2 linked regions of the Pseudobacter ginsenosidimutans genome follow. The protein of the gene in region 2 binds, or shares a complex with, the protein of the main gene of each other region. Links are inferred from orthologs where the notes say so. Each region holds a gene or a part of one and is shown on either strand. Other genes may lie near its edges.

Region 1 (6,665 bases), 1.6 Mb from region 2 along the record:
TTAAAACCCCGGCTCCAAACAGCCACTCGACCGAAAGATCCAATACTTAGGAAAATTATTTGCAGATCGACTGAAACAAAAAAGGCCTTAGCTGATTACTCAGCCAAGGCTTTTTCTTTTTTGGCTGTTGTGCCTGGTTGCGCAAAGCCGGTATGAACGCCGGCTGAAAAACAAACCAGCGCTGGAGAATGTTTGTTGGGCTGTAGATTGGTTGGGGTGAGGTGTGGTAATTCTATTGAAGTTATTCGCTTATGTTTTCGATGCCGGAACATTTACAGATGCAATCAAACTAATATGGAGCGATGGTCAATAATCACTACTTTTAGAGCCATTAAATCTGCTGCTATATGCAAGTTCGGTTACTCATCATCGCATGTTTACTCTCCCTTACAGGATATTCACAGAAAATAGAAATTTTGAAGACAGGCATCAAATCCAGCCTGCGCGGGCTTTGTGTGCTTAACGATAACCTGATCTGGACCAGCGGCAGCGGTGGCACCGTTGGCCGGTCTACCGATGGCGGCAAAACCTGGGAATGGAACATAGTACCGGGATTTGAAAAACGTGAGTTCCGCGACATTGAAGCATTTGACGCCAATACTGCTATAGTGATCGCTATCGCAGAGCCGGGTAATATCCTCAAAACAACAGATGGTGGCAAAACATGGAACAACGTATTCACCGATACCACCAAAGGCGTGTTCATGGACGCAATGGACTTTGCAGATGCAAAGAATGGCATCGTGATCGGAGATCCCATCAACGATGAAGTATACCTGCTCACTACCAAAGATGGCGGCAACTCATGGGACAAATACCGCGGCTCCCCTATCAAAGCCGGCAAGGGCGAAGCATTCTTCGCAGCCAGCGGCACCAATATCATTTATCATGCAAAGAATAAATTCACAGCTGTTTCAGGAGGAATGGTTTCGCGCATACTCACACCCGATAATGCCATCGAGCTGCCAATGGTAAAAGGGAAAGAGACCACCGGCGCTTATTCCCTGGCTGTTTACAAAGACCAGGCAGCCGTGGTAGGTGGCAATTATACTTCCGATACTTCCACTGAAGGTAACTGTGTGCTCTTCAAACTCAGTCAGCCTGCAGCATTCCGTAAGCCGGCTGTACCGCCACATGGTTACAGGAGCGGTGTGGAATTCATCACAGGCGGACAACTCATCTGCTGTGGCACAAGTGGTGTGGATGTTTCCAATGACCTCGGCATGCACTGGACACTCATCTCCAAAGAAAGCTACAATGTGGTGAAACGCTCAAAAGCAGGCAGGACGGTGATTCTGGCAGGAGATGGGAAGATTGCAAAATTAGTGTATTAAAAATATTCGAAGTGCTGGCAGTCGCTCGCCTCCCCGGCGAGTGACTTTTTTTTGCTCACCTCTGGCTAGCCACCGTGCACACGCTGTTTATTTCTTGAAAGCAAAATATACCGCTCCCAGCAACAGCACAAAGCTCACCAGGTACTTCCAGTGAAATGGTTCTTTCAGATAGAATACTGCAAACACCGTGAACACAACGAGGGTGATCACTTCCTGGGTCATCTTCAGCTGGAAACCGTTGAATCCGTTGCCATAGCCCAGCCTGTTGGCAGGCACCATCAGACAATACTCGAAGAAGGCAATGCCCCAGGCCACGAGGATAGCCTTCCACATCGGGATATTCTGGTTCTTGAGATGTCCATACCAGGCGATGGTCATGAAAATATTGGACGCTACCAGTAAGAGAATGGTCTTCATATATGTTGTTGAGAAGTTCACGTAAAAGCCCGTGCAAGCACGGGCTTTATATATTCATCTATATGTGAACGTTAGTAACTTAGTTGAGTCCGCGGAAATCCACGGGTACCAGTTTGCTTACACCAGGTTCCTGCATGGTAACGCCATAGATCACGTCTACGGCGCTCATGGTCATTTTGTTGTGCGTTACAATGATGAACTGGCTTTCTTCACTGAACTTGCGGATCATCTGCGTGAACTTGCCAACGTTGGCATCATCCAGCGGCGCGTCCACCTCATCCAGGATACAGAAAGGAGCCGGTTTGATCAGGTAGATGGCGAAGAGCAGCGCGGTGGCCGTAAGGGTCTTCTCTCCACCACTCAATTGCGTGATGGATGAAGGGCGTTTACCTTTTGGCTTCGCGACGATATCGATACCTGTCTCGGCCAGGTTCTCAGGATTCTCCAGGATCATGTCAGCGGTATCATCTTCCGTGAAGAGGGCCTTGAACACTTTCTGGAAGTTCTCGCGTACCTGGTTGAATGTGTCGAGGAACTGCTGGTTGGCAGTGGCTTCCACTTCCTGGATGGTCTGCATCAGGCTGTCCTTGGCCGTTACGAGGTCGTTCTTCTGTTCGAGGATGAACTCATAACGTTTCTTCATTTCCATGAAGGCTTCGATGGCTGTGGGATTCACTTCCCCGAGATTCTCCAGGCGTTTCTTCATGCGATCGCATTTTTCCTGGAGCTCTTCAGTGGGTATATCGTTGGTCCTTGGCTGATCGATGATCTCATCGAGGTCGATGCGAAATTCCACGTTGAGCCTTTCCTTCATACCGGCCAGCTGGAGCTTCAGTTCAGTGAGCTTGTCTTTGATCTCGGTGAGGAGATGATCCAGTTGCTCACGCTCTTTCACTTTGGCCCGCAGTTCGGATTCCTTTTCATTGAGCGCGTTGCGCATATTATAGAAGGCCTGGTCGGCTTCGTTCAGTTTCTTTTCTTCTTCTTCCTTGCGGCGCATCATGTCTACCAGTCCATTCTCAGCATTGGCAAGCACTTCTTCGTTTTCCGTGAGGCTCTCAACGGTCATTTTCAGTTGTGCGTTGTTGCTTTCGATCTGTGTCTTGAGGTCGCGGAGCTGATTGCCTTTGAACTCTGATTCCTGTTTCAGCTGGTTGATTCGGCTATGCTGTCGCGTTACCTGCAGGTTGAACTCGTTGTACGATGCAGTTGCCTGCTGGTACTGGCTTTCAGCATATTTGTATTCTTCTTCCGCTACGCGCAGGGTTTCGCGGATCTCATTCAGTGTGTCTACCAGTTTCATCCATTCCTGGCGTGTGCCTTCGATGGAAGCGGAAGTGTTCTGCAGGTTCATCTGCAGGTCTTCCATCCTGTTCTGGGAGGAGCTTTGCAAACCGTGCAGGCTCTCGATCTTGTTCTGGAGCGAGAATACCTGGTTGGTAAGACGGTTGATATCTTCCTGCGCCTGTTTGATGGCGGTTTCCTTCAATTGTTCATTGTAGCCGATCACTTCATTGTGCTTGGCCTGGATCGCCATTTTCAGGTCTGCAACGATCTTCTCCTGCACCTGGATCTCTTCGAATAATTTCTCGAGGTTCTTGGCGCGGCCGATCTTCTTTCCTTCGAATACTCCTACACTGCCTCCGGTGAGGGAGAATTTCCCTTTTACATATTTACCGGTCTTTTCCAGCACCACTGAGCCATTGGAATTTTCCAGGGCGCTCTCATTCTCCGCGATGAACACATTGCCCAGCAGGTGTTCTGCCAGTTGACGGTACTGCTCATCCACCTCAATCACCTGCATGGCAGGAATGGTATCGGCGGGTGCGCTGTGCGCAGAAGCATCGGCGTTAGTGAGCTTGTCCAGCAGGAAGAAGTTCGCTTTCCCTTTTTTGTTATTATCCAACAGGTGAACGGCCTGCATACCTTCCTGGAGGTTGTTCACCACATAGTAGTTGAGGTAAGGCTCCAGCACGTTCTCCACAGCTGCGCGGAATTCCTCTTTTACATAAATGATATCGGAAAGAATGGGCGCTGTATGGTTCCAGTTAGGATTGTTGTGCAGGAATTTTACGCTCTCGGGATAACCTTCCATGGAGTCGATAAGACTCTTCAGCAGGTCGTATTCGTTGCGTTTGGCATCCAGTTTACGGTTCTCTTCGGCCAGTTGCTGACGAAGGATTTCCATTTCGGACTGCGACTGAAGGATCTGCTCCTTGGTGCGCTCATGTTGCTCCTGGAGTTGTTGCAGATCGCGCTTGCGGCTTTCGAGCTCCTGCTCACGCGTCATCATTTCTTCTTCGAGCTGCTTGAGCTGGCTGCGACGAACTTCTTTCTCTTCTTCAATCTGCGAGATGCTGGATTGAAGGTTTTGAATAGAAGTATCGGCAACGGCCACTTTTTTCTCGGCTTCAAACTGGTTGCGCTGCATGGCCAGGTTCTCGCTGCGGAGACTGTCTACATGCACACGCTTTGTATCGAAGATGCCACGTTTCTCTTCTGATGAGGCTTTCAGGTCTTCGAGCTGTTGTTCGAGGCCTTCCAGTTTTCCTTCTTCCTCTCCGATCTGGAGCTTGGTGAATTCGATGCTTTCTTCCAGTCCTTTGAGTGTTCCTTCAGATTTGTTGAGGAATTCCTGGAGACTGTTTTCGCGTTCCTTGAGGAAGTTCAGTTTTTGAGAAGCGAGGTTCTTATCGTTTTCCTTGGTGCGCAGTAATTGCAGGAGGTCGTTGAACTCATGCTGCATGCTTTGCAGGGCGCGTTCTTTTTCGATGAAACCTACTTTTTCTGCTTCGATGCCTGCTTCTTCGTTGGCGATGATGGCTTCAAGGCGGATCTTTTTATCTGTTTCGGTTTCAGATTGAGTATTCAGATCGCGGTAAGTGAGATTGAAACCTTCCAGTGAAGCTTTGGCCAGTTCGATGGAGTACTCGCGGTATTCCTTCTTGATCTCATAGAATTTCTCCGCTTTCTTGGCCTGGTTCTCGAGCATTTTCAACTGGTTGTTGATCTCGAACAGCAGGTCTTCGATACGGGCAAGATCCTGTTCGGTGGCGTCCAGCTTTTGTTTGGCTTCTTTCTTACGTGTTTTATAGATAGTGATACCAGCGGCCTGTTCCAGCATGCGGCGGCGGCTGTTCTCTTTGTCTTTGATGATCTCGTCCACCATACCCAGTTCGATGATGGCATAGGAGTCTGTGCTCACCCCGGTATCCATGAAGAGGTTCTGGATATCCTTGAGGCGGCATTGCACATCATTGAGACGATACTCGGACTCCCCGCTTTTGTAGAATTTACGCGTTACGGTAACCGTATTGAATTCTGTGGGCAGGAGATTCTTGGTGTTCTCGAAGGTAAGGCTAACTTCCGCGAGGCCACTGGCGGAGCGGGTTTTGGAGCCATTGAAAACCAGGCTTTCGAGGTTTTCAGAGCGGAGATGACTGATCTTCTGTTCACCGATCACCCAACGGATGGAGTCAATGATATTACTCTTGCCACATCCATTGGGGCCGATAACGCCGGTGATACCAGTGTCGAAGTTCAGCACGGTCTTATCCGCGAAACTTTTAAAGCCCTTAATTTCTAAACTCTTTAATCGCACTTTTGTCTATTTTTTTAAAGGACAGCAAATATAACAGCTTTGAGGTACAAAATAGGTTTTGCTTTGTTACCGTCCTCCAAATTCAATAGATTCTTATGCACCATTACTTCACTTGTGCAGTTCGTGGGGATAAAAAGAGCCGGAAACGCTATAAAATACCGGTTTCCGGTACAATAATATCGCGACTAAGCTCCCATCCGAGGATGGCTTTCTTGCGTTCCGGTCCCCACATATAGTCGGCCAGCACCAGGTTCTTACGGATCACCCGGTGACAGGGGATGAGAAAAGCAACTGGATTGGCTCCTACAGCGGATCCTACGGCCTGCAGTGCACGCGGGTTCCCGATCTCCCTGGCCACATCCTGGTAAGTGGTCAGCGATCCGGAAGGAATTTTTAAGAGTGCATTCCAAACCTTTACCTGGAAATTGGTTCCTTTCACCAGCACGTTCAGTTTTTCCTTTCTTTTGGAAGGATCGAAAACCATTTCAGTCAAAAGGGCTGTCTTTTGCGGATTGTGTTGCAGCACGGCTTTCTCCCAACTCAACTGCAATTGCTGAATGGCTTTTTCATGATCTGCATCCGCCAGAAAATGCAGGTAGCAGATGCCGCGCGGCGTGGCGCCGATGATCACTTCGCCAAATGGTGTTGAATGGAAACCATAATCGATGACGATGCCCTCTCCTTTTTCCCTGAACTCCTGTGGTGTAACGGCTTCCAGCGTTACAAACAGATCGTACACACGGCTCTGGCTGCTGAGCCCTGCGGCATCGGCAGCATCGGCTATACTGGAAAAATCCCTCAGTTTCTCTTTGAGAAAATCGGCCGTCAGGTATTGCATGAAACGTTTGGGACTGATGCCCGCCCAATCCGTGAACATGCGCTGGAAATGAAAGGGGCTCACATGCACCTGCGCGGCCACTTCTTCCAGGTCAGGCTGGTCTTTGAAGTTGGCATACAGGTACTCGATGGCCCTGGCGATAGTATTGTATTGATGTTGTTCTGCTGTCAAGGAACGGTAAAGTTCTCTCTTTTCAAATAACATACGCTACAGTTTTTTGTTGTGAACGATACTATCACAAAACTCCCACAATAGCGTTGTTGAAGCAACCCGCTTCTTGCGGAAACCGTCTGAGCACCATAAGCCGCATTTTCATTAACTTGACGCCTGATATGATAAGAATCTTAGTTGCCATAGCGCTTGTTTCGTTTTCTACTTCTCCCCTTTTCGCCCAAAAGGAAAAGGAAAAAGTAAAAGTGGACAGTATCGCTTTCCATTTGTATACAGACAGCCTGAAGAAAGGCGGTGTGTACAA
Region 2 (5,381 bases):
AGACGGAAAGGAAATCGCTATTCTCTCTTTCGGTCACCCGGGCAATTTTGCTACTACTGCCATCCGTGAACTCAGAACAGATGGCATCGATCCAGCTCACTATGATCTCCGTTTTGTGAAGCCTATCGATGAAGACCTGCTGCACGAAGTATTCAGCAAGTACAACAAGATCGTAACGGTGGAAGACGGTACAGTAGTAGGAGGATTCGGCAGCGCTATTCTCGAATTCATGGCGGCACATAACTACAAGGCCGACGTGAAGATGCTCGGTATCCCGGACAGGATCGTGGAGCATGGCACCCCCAAAGAACTGTATCGCGAATGTGGTTACGATGCAGCCGGCATAGTTGCTGCCGTTCGTGAAATGGTGGGTGAGAAAGTTCAAGTAAACGTTAAATTGTAATTCCCTGTTTTAAAGTTTATGGAGGGTTTGTAGTTTCGGCATCATTGCCGGAAAGGCATCGTTTGCCCTGATAAACCATCTCCATGAAAAGGTTCATTCTCACTATTGTTTCTTTACTGATCGTGTTCCTGCTGGCCAGCGGCGGCTGGTATCTTTATAAGAAGAACAGCAAAGCGCCTGCGGTCAAGCCCCTCCCATCAGCAACCCTTATGCGAAAACTGGGATCAAAAGGCACAATACTTCAAACCTTTGCCAAAGCGAACAATTTCAACACTGAGCTTTGCTTTATGATCGATATGAAGATCGAATCCGGTAAGAACCGTTTTTTCATTTATGATATGAAAAAAGATTCAGTCCTGGATGCCAGCCTGGTAACGCATGGCCGATGCAATGAAACCTGGTTGAAAGGCAGGAAATACGGCAACGAAGCAGGCTGCGGCTGTACGTCTCTCGGGAAATACAAGATCGGGAATCCTTACCATGGCAGGTTCGGACTGGCCTATAAACTGCATGGCCTTGACGCCACCAACAGCAATGCTTTCAAAAGATATGTTGTACTGCATTCCCATGAATGCGTACCCAATAATGAAGTAGCTCCTTACCCAATCTGCCAGAGCGATGGCTGCCCAACGGTTTCTGCTGATTTTCTGAAAAAGCTGGCGGGGATCATTGATAAGAGCAGCAAACCCATTTTGCTATACATCTACGAATGAGCAGAATAGAAGGTATGATCTCCGCAAATTTGCGGAGATCACTTAAACAAGCTGATATAGGGCTCGAAAACAAACCAGCGGAATCTTACTGAACTATTCTCCTGTACAAGCCATTTCCTTTCCTCAAAAATCCTCACCAGATCATTGGCAGCTTTAGTACTTAACTGGCAAACCTCTTCAACTTTTTTTATGTTGATTACCGGGTTATGAAATAAATGTTCAAGCAATTTTTGGCCGGAGGCCTGGCGCCTGCCAATATCTGTCAGGATTTCCTTTTCAAGCCCAACCTTTAATTCCAATACCGCATCCAATGTTTTTGCTCCATTGGTGGCGGTTTCTATTACTCCTGTCAGAAAAAATTTCAGCCAGTTTACAAGTTCATTCCTTTCACTTACGCGCCGGAGATTTTCGTAATAAAGTGATCGGTTCTTCTCGAAATACACACTCAAATACAATAATGGCTTTTTTAAAATTCCAGTAGAGATCAGAAAGAGAGGGATCAGCAAACGCCCGATCCTTCCATTTCCATCTAAGAACGGGTGGATAGTTTCATATTGATAATGTGCAATTCCGATCCTGATCAATGCAGGAACCTCTACATCATCATTGTGCAGAAAATTCTCCAGATCACCAATGAGCGGATGTACATAATGAGCAGCCGGTGGAATGAAAACGGCTTCAGATAAAGTAGCGCCACCAATCCAGTTCTGACTGGTCCTGTATTCTCCAGGTAGTTTATTATTACCACGAACGCCATTCATCAGTATCTTATGTGCCTGGCACAGTAATCTCGAAGAAAGCGGAAGTTTATCCAATTGCCTGACGGCGCCGTAAAGCGCCCTGACATAATTATTCACTTCTATCCAGTCAGACCTTCGTTCTGGTTGAATCTCATCTTCCGGCAATAAAGCTTCATCTATTTGCGTACGGGTGCCTTCAATTTTGCTGGACTCCACCGCTTCTTTGGTAACATGCAACTGAATGTAAAGATCTGTACTGGGCACCAGGCGAGCATATGAGTTGAGCTCGCCCAGCTTAACATACGCCTTTTCCAGCAAAGCATTGATCGTTCCATCTTCCCAAACCCAAAAATGATTAATGTTTGAAGGGACAAAATATTTGTAATTCATCCCTTTTTCAAAATGACCAGCTTTGAATTTTTCTATGGATTGCCTGGAATTTTTCATTCTACAAAAGTATACTTATTTTTCATCAAGTTTACTTTTTGCCAAAAAAGTAAACTTACTATTCTTTAAGTTTACTTAAGGAAACTTAGACTGGATAAAAAAATGCCCGCCGGTGGCGGGCATTTAAACATATTTTGAATGCTTGCTTACTTTTTATCCACTTCATTATTTTCCTCTTCGTCATCATTTTCATCGTCATCATCGTCATCATCCTCTTCTTCTTCGTCATCTTCATCAGAGTCATCATCTTCTTCAGCTTCTTCTGATTTATTTTCTATCGCTCCATCCTTCAACTCATCATCTTCTTCCTCATTCCCTTCCTCTTCTTCAAAATCATCCTCTTCCAACTCCTCTGCAAACTCTTCTCCAAACAATCCGCTTTTTTCCTCATTTCCACCAGACATCAATCCGTTCGGCAGGCCATCCAATCCAAATTCATCTTCCTCCCTGTTCTCATTATATTCAACGATGAAGTTGTTCCTTCCTTCGCCCACCATGATGGTAAGATATTTCAACTGAACCAGCTCCAGCATGGAAAGAAAGAGGAATATCGCTTGTATGCGATCGTTAGCCCTGTTGAAGATCCTTTCGAAGGGAACTGTTTTGTTTTTCTTCAGTGTGTAGATCATATACTCACGGCTTTCTTCCATGGTATAGTTGTAACGCACTACGGTATGAACGGGTTTGTTGTTACGCTGTTCCATCCGCTTCATCACGCGCTCGAAAGTCTTCATGAGCTTGAAGAGCGTGATGGTTTGTATCTCGGTTCCCTCGCCGGATTCTTCTCCGATGGAGGAAAGTTCTTTGGCGAGATTACCTCTGCGCACCATCAGCATACGCATCGCTTCCATTTCTGCCATCTGAACGGCGGCTTCCTTGTAGCGTTTGTATTCGAGGATCTTGTCAACCAGTTCCTGACGGGGATCGATCTCATTACCCTGGGCATCCAGCTCCTTCCTAGGCAGCAGCATTTTTGCTTTGATGCGCATGAGTGTGCTGATGAACAGGATGAATTCACTCGATAATTCAATATTGAGTTTTTCCTGCTCATGGATATATGCAAGGAAATCCTTGATGATATTGGTGATGGGAATATTATAGATATCCAGTTCGTCCCGCTCGATGAAGAAGAGCAGAAGGTCGAATGGTCCCTCGAACTGGGGAAGCCTGATCTGGTACGAAGACTGATTTACCATGCTGATGATTTGGAATATTCTCCGGGATACCTGCCTGTCTTTCAGGATCACGCACCGGCTGGATAGCCCGGAAACAAAGCCGCCTGCAGCTCCCGGCGGGGAACAGCAGGCGACAAATGTATGAAATATCCTGCTTAGAATTTAGCTGAAAAACCCACACTGAGCAAGGACCTGAGCTGTGTTCCGGCCGAAGTGTTATCGGGCCCGAACTGACGCACATCATCATCATATATCAGGTCGAAATTATACGTAACGTTCAGGAACTTATTCACTTTCATAGAAATGAGGTTGGTCCAGAATACGTCTACATTTTGCGGCTTGGCCGAGTGCTTTTCTCTTTCTACCTGGTAAGAACCTGTGGGTGTATAGCGGTAAGTGCTCAGGTAGTTGGAATAGAGATCGAGACGGCTCTTGTAGGTAACGTTCTTGAGGATCTCCTTGGCAAAATTAGCGGAAGCGAATCCACCGAGCTCCATTCTCACTTTCTGATGAGGGTCCACTCCGTAGAGGGTAGAGAGTGGTTTTTCAAAGCCACCGCCATCATCAACCGGAATAATGCCACCGGGGAAATAATAGCTCCAGGCATCGGTCACAATCACAGAACGCGCAGATATTGGAGAAATGAACAGGCTGAAATAAGGTACAGGGTGCCAGTCGATACCCGGCGCAACGATCAGGTAGGCCGGTGCAAAGAATGCGGAGGTCCTGCGCTTGTAGGTATCTTTTCCGAGATAGGTATAATCGAATCCGTTCGTGAATTGTGAACGGAAGTTCACCACGCCGGAGAGGCTGAGCGTTTTGGTAAGATCATGACCCAGCTTGGAGAAGTAATCGATCTTATCATCTGTTTTTCGGTTACCCAGCGACGTGGTATTCACGATCGCATAACCGAGATCGAGGTTATTGTTCCAGTAGAATCTTCCTTCCCTGTAATTGGCAAATACACTTAGTTGACCTGAAGTGGAAAAAGAGAATTTTTCTGCACCGGCAGCCCAGTTCTTACTGCTGCCTTGTCCGAAGTTGAGGGAAAAAAGGCCCCCTTTTCTCCATCCATGTTTGTGGGAAGTATCAACGGCCACTGCTTTTTCAGCGGTTGATTTGATTTCTTTTACACCTGGGTCCTGTGCCTTCAGTGCATACAATGACAAACTGAATGCGCAAAAGAGCAAGATTTTTCGCATAGTAGTAGAATATAATGATGGTTAGATTACTTTTTCTTCAGCTCATCCCTGATCTCCATGAGCAATTGCTCTGTGGCAGTTGGTGCAGGGGGTGCTGCGGGAGCTTCATCTTTCTTAGCTGTCAACTTTTTCATACCACGGACCAACAGGAAGAGTATCCAGGCAATGATGATGAATTTGATGATGGCTGAAAGGAATTTTCCGTATTTGACGGCGCCCCAGGATAACGTATCGATGTTCTCTGCATTGGCAAATTTCAATGCGGGAGTCAGCAGTAATGGCGTGATCACATCATCAACAAGAGAAGAGACGATGGTTCCAAAAGCGCCACCGATGATCACCGCAACGGCGAGATCAACAACATTACCTTTCAGTGCAAAGTCTTTGAAGTCTTTAAGCATTCCCATATAGATAGATTTTTAATTGAATGAATGCAACCATGGCAAAACTATATAATATATAATTGCCAGCCATATATTGATTTCCACGATGTGGATTTCGGTTAGGCAAAGAGGCTATTGTTCTTTTTTGAGACCGGGGTATTTCATGTCGAGATCCTGCAATGTTTTCAGCAGGGTGTTGGCGATCAGGTATTCCTTGTACCAGTTCTGATCTGCGGGTACAATGGTCCAGGGAACATTGTTACAATGTGTGAAAGCATCATCATATACTCTCATGTAGTCGTCCCATTTCTTTGCTTC

What was found. The genes of interacting proteins can lie anywhere in the genome.
Region 1: the proteins of FSB84_RS09325 (region 2) and smc are in contact, whole or in part, in a crystal structure (PDB 3ZGX), measured with the Bacillus subtilis proteins. The link is inferred for Pseudobacter ginsenosidimutans from one-to-one orthologs.

The regions. Positions count from the first base shown.
Region 1 is NZ_CP042431.1:3,828,306-3,834,970, reverse strand. What follows is about bases 1,631-5,710. They hold smc (chromosome segregation protein SMC), read right to left. Parts: upstream 5,353-5,710; coding sequence 1,831-5,352; downstream 1,631-1,830. Other genes in these bases: FSB84_RS15440 (methylated-DNA--[protein]-cysteine S-methyltransferase), read right to left, coding at 5,501-5,710; FSB84_RS15450 (DMT family protein), read right to left, coding at 1,631-1,751. In the rest of the region: FSB84_RS15455 (WD40/YVTN/BNR-like repeat-containing protein), read left to right, coding at 348-1,334; more of FSB84_RS15450, read right to left, coding at 1,422-1,630; more of FSB84_RS15440, read right to left, coding at 5,711-6,394; FSB84_RS15435 (hypothetical protein), read left to right, coding at 6,523-6,665. UniProt on the Bacillus subtilis protein: Required for chromosome condensation and partitioning.
Region 2 is NZ_CP042431.1:2,268,398-2,273,778, reverse strand. The notes cover bases 1,475-4,270. They hold FSB84_RS09325 (segregation and condensation protein A), read right to left. Parts: upstream 3,500-4,270; coding sequence 2,450-3,499; downstream 1,475-2,449. Other genes in these bases: FSB84_RS09320 (DUF3078 domain-containing protein), read right to left, coding at 3,634-4,270; FSB84_RS09335 (Fic family protein), read right to left, coding at 1,475-2,303. In the rest of the region: dxs (1-deoxy-D-xylulose-5-phosphate synthase), read left to right, coding at 1-403; FSB84_RS09340 (murein L,D-transpeptidase catalytic domain-containing protein), read left to right, coding at 487-1,116; more of FSB84_RS09335, read right to left, coding at 1,155-1,474; more of FSB84_RS09320, read right to left, coding at 4,271-4,680; large conductance mechanosensitive channel protein MscL, read right to left, coding at 4,707-5,087; FSB84_RS09310 (PPK2 family polyphosphate kinase), read right to left, coding at 5,196-5,381. UniProt on the Bacillus subtilis protein: Participates in chromosomal partition during cell division. May act via the formation of a condensin-like complex containing Smc and ScpB that pull DNA away from mid-cell into both cell halves.